3 regions of the Shewanella japonica genome follow, and region 2 is predicted to be linked to each of the others. Evidence: predicted binding sites of a transcription regulator. Region 2 holds the regulator's gene; each other region holds the start of a gene.
What was found. Region 2 encodes NrdR, which represses ribonucleotide reductase genes. Its sites were predicted from a motif close to AAACACNANATNTNGTGTTT; they were not measured.
Positions count from the first base shown of each region.

Region 1: the regulator NrdR is predicted to act here: its motif matches at 2,244-2,263, upstream of nrdA (class 1a ribonucleoside-diphosphate reductase subunit alpha).
Region 3: the regulator NrdR is predicted to act here: its motif matches at 2,032-2,051, upstream of nrdD (anaerobic ribonucleoside-triphosphate reductase).

Region 1 is NZ_CP020472.1:2,549,325-2,552,615, reverse strand. Features, by position in the region: gene nrdA (class 1a ribonucleoside-diphosphate reductase subunit alpha) at 1-2,039, opposite strand, end outside; gene SJ2017_RS10845 (HAD family hydrolase) at 2,846-3,291, opposite strand, start outside.
Region 2 is NZ_CP020472.1:3,695,822-3,699,112, forward strand. Features, by position in the region: gene SJ2017_RS15870 (riboflavin synthase) at 1-344, opposite strand, end outside; gene ribD (bifunctional diaminohydroxyphosphoribosylaminopyrimidine deaminase/5-amino-6-(5-phosphoribosylamino)uracil reductase RibD) at 431-1,570, opposite strand; gene nrdR (transcriptional regulator NrdR) at 1,641-2,090, opposite strand; gene glyA (serine hydroxymethyltransferase) at 2,267-3,291, opposite strand, start outside.
Region 3 is NZ_CP020472.1:3,086,543-3,089,833, reverse strand. Features, by position in the region: gene SJ2017_RS13205 (DEAD/DEAH box helicase) at 1-797, opposite strand, end outside; gene rssA (patatin-like phospholipase RssA) at 930-1,901, shown strand; gene nrdD (anaerobic ribonucleoside-triphosphate reductase) at 2,112-3,291, shown strand, end outside.

The sequences.
Region 1 (3,291 bases), 1.1 Mb from region 2:
TGTAAATAACCATCATTATTTGGCATATTCCACAGCAATTCATATTGATGTTTTAGCTCATCAAAGTCAGGAACAACTTGCTTTAATTGCCCATCTTTACTTGCTTTAACGCTGATTAAGCCACGTGGTGGCTCGATGCCATTTGTTGCGTTAGAAATTTGCGAAGACGTTTCTGATGGCATTAATGCTGATAGAGTAGAGTTACGTAAGCCGTGAGTTTTAATGTCACTACGTAATCCTTCCCAATCCATATGTAATGGTTCATCACAGATTTTATCTAAATCACGCTTATATGTGTCAATTGGTAAAACACCTTCAGCGTAAGTCGTTTCATTAAATAAAGGACATGCACCTTGCTCTTTTGCTAGGTTCATAGAAGCTTTAAGTAAGTAGAACTGAATCGCTTCAAACGTCTTATGGGTTAAGTTATTACCAGAGCCATCAGAATATTTCATGCCATTTTTCGCAAGGTAATTTGCGAAGTTAATAACGCCTATACCTAGCGTTCTACGGTTCATAGAACCCAGTTGAGCAGAGATAATTGGGTAATCTTGATAATCAAGTAAATTATCTAATGCACGAACGGCTAGGTCTGCAAGCGGTTCTAATTCAGATAAGTCTTTGATAGCACCCAAGTTAAGCGCTGATAAAGTACATAATGCAATTTCACCATTAGGATCTTCAATGTTACGCATTGGCTTAGTTGGTAAAGCGATTTCTAAACAAAGGTTAGACTGTTTAATTGGCGCTACTTGCGGGTCAAATGGACTATGAGTATTACAGTGATCAACATTTTGAATATAGATTCGGCCAGTTGATGCTCGTTCTTGCATCATTAATGAAAATAATTCAACGGCTTTAATCTCTTTACGACGAATGCTGCTATCCGCTTCGTATTGAAGATATAGGCGCTCAAACTCTACTTGGTCAGCGAAGAATGCATCGTATAAACCAGGTACATCAGATGGGCTAAATAAGCTAATATTTTCAGACTTAATTAAGCGTTGGTACATCAATTTGTTTAATTGCACGCCGTAATCTAAATGACGAACACGGTTATCTTCTACACCACGGTTATTTTTAAGCACAAGAAGTGATTCAACCTCTAAGTGCCATAATGGGTAAAATAATGTCGCTGCGCCGCCACGAACTCCGCCTTGTGAGCAAGACTTTACCGCAGTTTGGAAATATTTATAAAACGGTAAGCAACCAGTGTGGAATGCTTCACCGCCTCGGATTGGGCTACCTAAAGCTCGAATACGGCCTGCGTTAATACCAATACCCGCACGTTGACTTACGTATTTTACAATTGAAGAAGCAGTCGCATTAATTGAATCAAGGCTATCGTCACATTCAATTAATACGCACGAACTGAATTGACGAGTAGGGGTGCGCACACCAGCCATGATTGGCGTTGGAAGTGAAATTTTAAATGTCGATACGGCATCGTAGAAACGCTTAATGTAGTCAAGACGTGTTTCTTTTGGATACTTAGCAAATAAGCAAGCAGCTACCAAGATATAGAGAAACTGTGCACTTTCGTAAATTTCATTAGTCACACGGTTTTGAACTAGGTATTTCCCTTCGAGTTGCTTAACAGCAGCATATGAGAAGTCCATGTCACGCCAGTGGTCGATGTAGCTATCTAAGATAGTTAACTCTTCTGCTGTGTAGTCTTCGATAATGTGCTTGTCGTACTTACCCAACTCAACCAAACGATTGACTTGATCAATTAATTTTGGAGGCTCGAATTGACCGAAGGCTTTTTTACGCAGATGAAAAACAGCTAAACGCGCAGCAAGAAATTGGTAATCTGGTGACTCTGGAGAGATTAAGTCAGCTGCTGCTTTGATGATTGTTTCGTGAATAGCCTCTGTAGGAATGCCTTCAAAAAACTGTAAGTGAGAACGTAATTCTACTTCTGAAACTGATACGTTGTTTAAGCCTTTGGCTGCCCACTCGATTACGCGATGGATCTTATCTAAATCGATTGTTTCGCGTTCGCCACTGCGTTTAGTGACTGTCATATTGCTGTTCATTAAAAAGAGGCCTTGATTCGATATTTATTGGTGTAATTTATTCATTGGATCTTTTTTTATCGACTACGTTACGATCGCCAATAAATCACAATACGTCCCTTGTAAGTTGATCATCCAAATTCAATTAACAAACTAATATTGATAAAAATACTAGTGTTACAGCGAGATACTGCGCTTTTATCGCTAGTGCCTCGTATTGATGTCACACACAAGATATGGTGTTTTATAAAAACTAACATACAAGATAGTGAGGTTGGTCACCATTTGCAAGTAGGATTTTAATTAATAAGTTGTGGATATCTTATGGATAGTCATTCAAGTTAGTAAAAGCTAACCTGCTAACGCAAAATAGCCGTTGAATTTCTTGTGACGTTGTTTTTTTAGACAGTTAACGTGATTAGATTGATCGCTAAAATATTCAGCGATCGATTGTTTTTATATAAAAATAGTTTGATTTTTTTGTGATGTTTGAATGTAAAATGAAAAATGAGTTTTCATTTAGCTTTATGAGTCAAAGTACAGTGTCATTGATGAGTTCATTGCACTAAATTGACTACTGTTATCTTTAGAACAGTGAGATAAAAAGTGAAGTGACAGCAATGCCGTTAGTGCAGAAAAGTCGTTAGTAAAGAAACTCTATAGTGAGAGCATTAAAGGCTTGCTGATATGTATCGAAAGTGAGTCATGTCAATGATGTTTCAACTGTGACATTTGAAGCAGCAATTTACCAATCACTTTTGCATCATTACATTAAGATTTACATGTAAGCATTGAATTTATGAAGAGTACTATTTTAGTTGTTCTTGTTATTCAAAAAATTGGAGTAAATCGTTAACTGTGTTAAATACAATTTTACTTGGCCATAATTCTGGCTGATCATCGTCTGAAAGATATCCCCACATAGCAGTGCCGCCAATCATGCCCGCATTACTTGCTGCGACTAGATCTCGCTCAGCATCACCTAGGTACAATATATTTGCAGGCGCACAGTTAATTTGCTGAGCTGCTAATAACATAGGGGCAGTGTGAGGTTTAGGGTGAAGGGTAGAGTCGCCACTAACGATGCTAGTTAAACGTTCAGTTAGCCCTAAAGCATCAATTAACGGACGAGTAAACTTTGCTTGTTTATTTGTTACCACCCCAAACGGTATTGCTTTTGTTTCAAGTAAAGTGAGAAATGAAGCTAAACCTTCGAATAAAGAGGCTTTTTGACCATTCACTTTTTTATAGTGTTCAAGCAGACTCTGTTGAA
Region 2 (3,291 bases):
CGCACATTTCGTTGCTCAACTCTTGCAATACCATCAACATGCCCGCTTACCATATGGCCGCCTAAACGCGTCGTTGGCATCACCGCTTTTTCAAGGTTAACCTTTTGTCCGACTTTATAATCAGCAAAACCAGTTAGTGCGACAGTTTCAGCTGAAATATCTGCAACATAACCATCAGGTAGACATTGTACAACCGTTAAGCACACGCCATTGGTTGCAATACTATCTCCTAGTTTGACATCAGATAAATCCAAACTACCACTTGCAACATTTAAACGAATATCATCGCCTTTGCGATCAATTTTTCTTAATGTGCCTAGGGCTTCAATAATGCCGGTAAACATAAATACTCACTTGTTATCTTATTCAATATTATTTAACAGTGTTCGTTGCCTAATACCGTTTAAATAATGGCAAAAAATCTTGTTGCTTATAGAGCAAATATCATTCTTAGATCTGCACCGACTCGACGCGTATCGTTAAGTTGTATTTTAGGGATATCTGACATGGCTTGGTAATCATCAAGCTGGACTAAATTACGACCTTGGCTACCCAGTAACTTCATCGCTTGATATAAATACAATTCATCACCTAAGCCTTGTTTGATGACGCTACCCGCTAATGTTGCTCCAGCTTCTACGAGAACCGTATTGCATTGCTTACCTAAATAAGTAAATAACGCATGTAAATCAACGCGTCCATCATCATTTGCACCAATAGTGATACAACTAACATGATTGTTAAATCTTTCTCTCACTTCTGCGGGGTATTCCACACATGAAACCAACAGTATAGGAGACGCTATTTCAAACAGTGTAAAGTCATTTGTTAGCCTAGCTTTACTATCTAGAATAACCCTTAATGGTTGTTTAATTTCACTTTCTGCTAAATGCTCTTTTACACTGCCTAATTCTTCATAACGGACATTCATCGAAGGGTTGTCAGCAAGTAGCGTTTCTACACCAGTTATAATAGCGCATTGTCGAGCACGTAACTTTTGCACATCCGCTCGGGCTTCAGGTCCTGTAATCCATTTAGACACCCCATTAGACAATGCCGTTTTGCCATCAATACTGGCAGCAAGCTTAATGGTAACAAGTGGCAAGCCTGTGAGCATTCGCTTAGTAAACCCAAGATTAAGTTGTTTGGCTTGCTCGGTTAATAATCCGACTTCAACCTCAATTCCCGCTTCTTGTAGCATTCGAATACCATTACCTGCCACTTGCGGGTTGGCATCAACCTCAGCAATAACAACCCTTTTTATCCCCGCATTTATTAACGCTAATGCACAAGGAGGGGTTCGGCCATAATGACTGCAAGGCTCAAGGGTGACATAGGCAGTGGCTTGGCTTAATTTATCTTGCTGCTGATTGGTTTGTACTGCATTTAAAGCGTGAATTTCAGCGTGCGGGCCCCCCGCTTTAATATGATAACCTTGACCAATAATCTGCTCGCCAACGGCAATCACACAGCCTACGTTTGGATTAGGCCGAGTTGTATAACGTCCTTTTTCTGCTAATGAAATTGCCAGACTCATCATTGAAATATCAAGGATAGACCACTGAGACATAAAAACCTTCTTGATTGCACCAAAACGATAAAAAGCAATATTTTGCTAGCGGCAAGTAATGATAATGCGGTTACTTTTGTAACTTAGCGATTGCTTCACCAAATTGAGACACATCTTCAAATGCACGATAAACAGAAGCAAAGCGAATATAGGCAACCTTATCAAGCACCATTAACTGCTCCATCATTAAGTTACCGATCATAGCAGAGTCAATTTCTCGTTCGCCTGTCGCACGAAGCGTGGATTTTATTTTTGTTAATGCTTGCTCAATTTGATCCATAGAAACAGGGCGTTTTTCAACTGCTCTGAGCATACCGCCACGAAGTTTCTCTTCATCAAATGGCTGACGAGTGCCATCTTGTTTGATCACTCTAGGCATCACCAGCTCAGCACCTTCAAAGGTTGTAAAGCGTTCATGGCACTCTGTACATTCCCGGCGACGACGTACTTGGTGGCCATCAGCCACAAGTCGAGAGTCAATCACTTTAGTATCTGTCGCGCTACAAAATGGGCAATGCATATTCGCTCCTGAAATTAAAAAGAAAATGGCTGTAAGTACTCGGTACTTACAGCCATTAAAGTTTATCCTATTTACTTTATAAGGTTAACCTTATCGATAAGATTATCCTGCCAAGATAAATTGAATAAAGCCAGTCTTACTCAATCACGTTCCTGTTACAGAACACTTGAAAGGTATTAACCGTAAACAGGGAACTTAGCACATAATTCAAGCACTTGATTCTTCACACGCTCAATCGTGGCTTCATTATTAATATCGTCAAGTACATCACACATCCAGTTGGTTAATTCAACTGATTCAGTTTCAGTAAAACCACGACGTGTAATTGCAGGAGAACCAATACGTAAACCTGAAGTCACAAACGGTGAACGTGGATCATTTGGCACCGAGTTTTTGTTCACTGTGATGTTAGCTTTGCCTAAGGCAGCATCAGCATCTTTACCAGTCATATCTTTGCTGATTAAATCAAGCAGGAATAAGTGGTTATCAGTACCGCCAGATACCACATCATAGCCACGTTCGATAAAGGTTTTAGCCATCACTTTAGCGTTGGCAACAACTTGCTCTTGGTAAGTCGTAAACTCTGGATCTAATGCTTCTTTAAATGCAACTGCTTTAGCTGCAATAACGTGCATTAATGGACCACCTTGACCGCCAGGGAATACTGCTGAGTTTAATTTTTTATAGATATCTTCATCGTTTGATGCAGATAAAATTAATCCACCACGAGGACCGGCAAGTGTTTTGTGTGTCGTCGTTGTCACTACGTGAGCATGTGGTAACGGGTTCGGATAGATACCAGCAGCAACAAGACCTGCAACGTGGGCCATATCAACAAATAAGTAAGCACCTACTTTGTCAGCGATTTCGCGGAATTTACCCCAATCGATGATACCTGAATATGCAGAGAAACCAGCAATAATCATTTTAGGCTTATGTTCAACAGCTAAACGCTCTACTTCTGCATAATCGATTTTGCCAGTCGTTTCATCAATACCGTACTGAACCGCATTGTATAATTTGCCTGAAAAGCTCACATGAGACCCGTGAGTCAAGTGACCACCGTGTGCCAGGCTCATACCTAAAACGGTGTCACCACCTTGTAAAAGCGCCATGAAAACAGCTGAGTTTGCCTGAGAACCAGAATGCGGCTGAACATTAGCGTATGTTGCGCCGAACAACTCTTTAGCACGTGAAATAG
Region 3 (3,291 bases), 610 kb from region 2:
AGTAATTTAGCTAATCGGTCGGTATCAGCACGCGTCGCTGTAAATATGATGACCTGTTTATGCTGCTCGGTTTTGAGAATGTGCTGCAATAGGGCTTGCTTGTGATCTAAGTGGTCAACTAAATACACACGTTGCTGAATGTCTTTATGCTCGTTATGAGATGCCCCAATGGCTACATGGCTTGGCGTTTTTAGTAATGTGGCAGCAATATCATTAATATGGTCATGATCTAACGTGGCTGAAAACATTAATGTTTGTCGACGTTTGTGATCTGCAGCTTCGTTAATGGCTTTTAATTGCGGCGCAAAACCTAAATCAAGCATTCGGTCGGCTTCATCAAGAATAAGGAGCTCTAAGCCATTTAAGTAAAGATGACGTTGCTCTAAGTGATCAGCGATACGCCCGGGTGTAGCCACAATAAAGTGAGGGTCACGAGATAACGATTTAGCTTGATCATTAAAGTTTTCCCCTCCTAAAATACTGACCGCTTTATATTGGGTATTTGCCACTAATAAACGTAATTGACCGTATACTTGCTGAGCCAATTCCCTTGTCGGTAGTAATATCAACACACGAGGGTCTTTTTTAGAAAGCGCTTTTGTTGAAATAACACGCTGAAGTGCGGGTAACAAAAACGCCAAGGTTTTACCTGAACCGGTTTTTGAAGATGCCATTAAATCTTTACCTGCTAAGGCAATTGGCAGGGCTTGCTGCTGAATTTCGGTTGGCTCAGAAATGCCCATATGCTTTAGACTTTCAAGTAAGCGTTTGTCTAAAGAAAAATCGGTAAATAACAAAGGTAAATCCCCTAAAAAATGATAGCCAGATATTATAACGTGTATGCTAGGCGATAGCCAACAGCTAAAGGCTCAGTTATGCTGAGTTTATAAGATTAATTGAGTCAAATTAAGCTACAAGGGATGTAAAAGATGTCGGAGCATGAAAATGAGCCTACGGTGAATAAACCATTAAGAGTCGGTGTGGCACTGGGTAGTGGCGCAGCTAAAGGTTGGGCCCATATCGGTGTATTGAAAGAACTGGCTGAAATGGGAATACATCCAGATAAAATTGCAGGATGTTCAGTTGGTGCATTGGTAGGTGCAGCGTATGCCAATGATCATCTTGATGAGCTAGAAGCGTGGGTGCGTGGTTTTTCCAGTTGGGATGTTTTAGGTCTGATGGATTTAAGCTGGCGTAAAGGCGGGCTGATAAGCGGTGAAAAAGTTTTTGATGTGCTGGCTGGCCGAATTGGTGAGCTAAAAATTGAACAACTGAAAAAACCATTCTCAGCGGTGGCAACAGATTTATACTCCGGACAAGAAATTTGGTTTAAAGAAGGGGATTTACGACACGCTGTTAGAGCATCATGTTCAATGCCAGGGTTTTTACCACCTGTTCAACTAGAAGACAGATGGCTAGTCGACGGCGCTGTGGTGAATCCTGTTCCAGTATCAATGTGCCGCGCGATGGGAGTTGATGTGGTCATTGCTGTTGATTTAAACGGCCATCGCCGTAACAGTATGCATATGTTGCCACAACAGATGAAAAGCCGTGCTCCTACAGCGTTAGAAAAACAACAACAAGAAGCCAAAGAGCCAGACTCTGCTTTTATGGATATTCTGGGTAAAGGTAAAGAGTACATTGCTAGCTTTTCAGAGAAGTTTTCGATGTCGACTAAATCCCATCCAGGCATGATTGCAGTGATGTCTCAGTCAATGGATATTCTGGAGCAGCGCCATAAACGTGCAAGACTGATGGGCGATCCACCTGATGTTTGCTTAGTTCCACAGCTTGCTGATATTGGCACCATGGAGTTTCATCGTGCGGCAGAAGCCATTGAAGCTGGCAGGCAGTCTGTGCGTCAAACTGCTCATTTAATCAACTCTGCTTTAGGGCGATAACGTTTTTCAATTACTCGGTCAAGCTCTGTTTTGCCAAATAGTGCAGAGCTTGGCAGTAATATTTTTCATTTCACTTCCCCTCATCAAACTATGATCCAGATCATAGATTTCTAGTCTTCGTTATAGCTTAATACACCATATCTAGTGTTTATTGGTTTCTTGTTGTGGATATATAGTGTTTATATCCTGTGCATAAATGGAGTAAAAGTAATGCCTGTAGTAATTAAAAGGGACGGTTGTCGGACTGTATTTGATGAGTCTAGAATTAGGGATGCCATCGTTGCTGCTATGGCGACGGCTACAGGTCATGCTGATGTTGATTACGCCGCTACCATTGCGGGTGTAATCCGAAATCAAGTCGCGAACGAAGAAGAAGTACAAATTCACCATTTACAAGATTTAGTGGAAAATCTATTAATGGAAGGGCCTCATAAAGAGGTTGCACGTCATTATATTGAATACCGTCACGATCGTGATATTTGCCGTGAAGCAAAAAGTAAACTTAACTGTGAAATTCGTGGGTTAGTTGAGCAAAGTGATAGCTCAATTTTGAACGAAAATGCCAATAAAGACGCTAAAGTTATTCCTACACAACGCGACTTACTCGCGGGTATTGTAGCCAAGCATTATGCTAAATCACACTTGTTACCAAAAGACATTGTAGCTGCTCATGAATCGGGTCAACTGCATTATCATGATTTAGATTATGCGCCTTTCTTCCCGATGTTTAACTGCATGTTAATTGATTTAGCAGGCATGATGACCCATGGCTTTAAAATGGGTAATGCCGAAATTGATACACCAAAATCAATTTCAACTGCCACAGCGGTCACTGCACAGATTATTGCCCAAGTTGCTAGCCATATTTATGGCGGCACAACGATTAACCGTATCGATGAAGTGTTAGCGGAATTTGTGCAAAAGAGTTACCAGAAACAACTGGTGATTGGTAAAGAGTGGGGCGTGAGCGATGTGGAAGCATTTGCTATGGCGCAAACTGAAAAAGAATGTCATGACGCATTCCAGTCATTAGAATATGAAGTGAACACTCTGCACACTGCTAATGGACAGACTCCGTTTGTGACGTTTGGTTTTGGTCTAGGTACCAGCTGGGAGTCACGCTTAATTCAAAAGTCGATACTAACAGTACGTATGGCAGGCCTTGGTAAAAACCGTAAAACCGCGGTGTTCCCAAAACTTGTATTTGCTATTCGTGATGGCGTTAACCATAAAGCGGCTGACAGTAATTACGATATTAAAAAGTTGGCTTTAGAATGTGCCACGATGCGCATGTACCCTGATATTTTAAATTACGAGCAAGTTGAACGTGTTGCTGGTTCGTTTAAAACGCCAATGGGCTGTCGCTCTTTCTTAGGTACATATGAAGAGA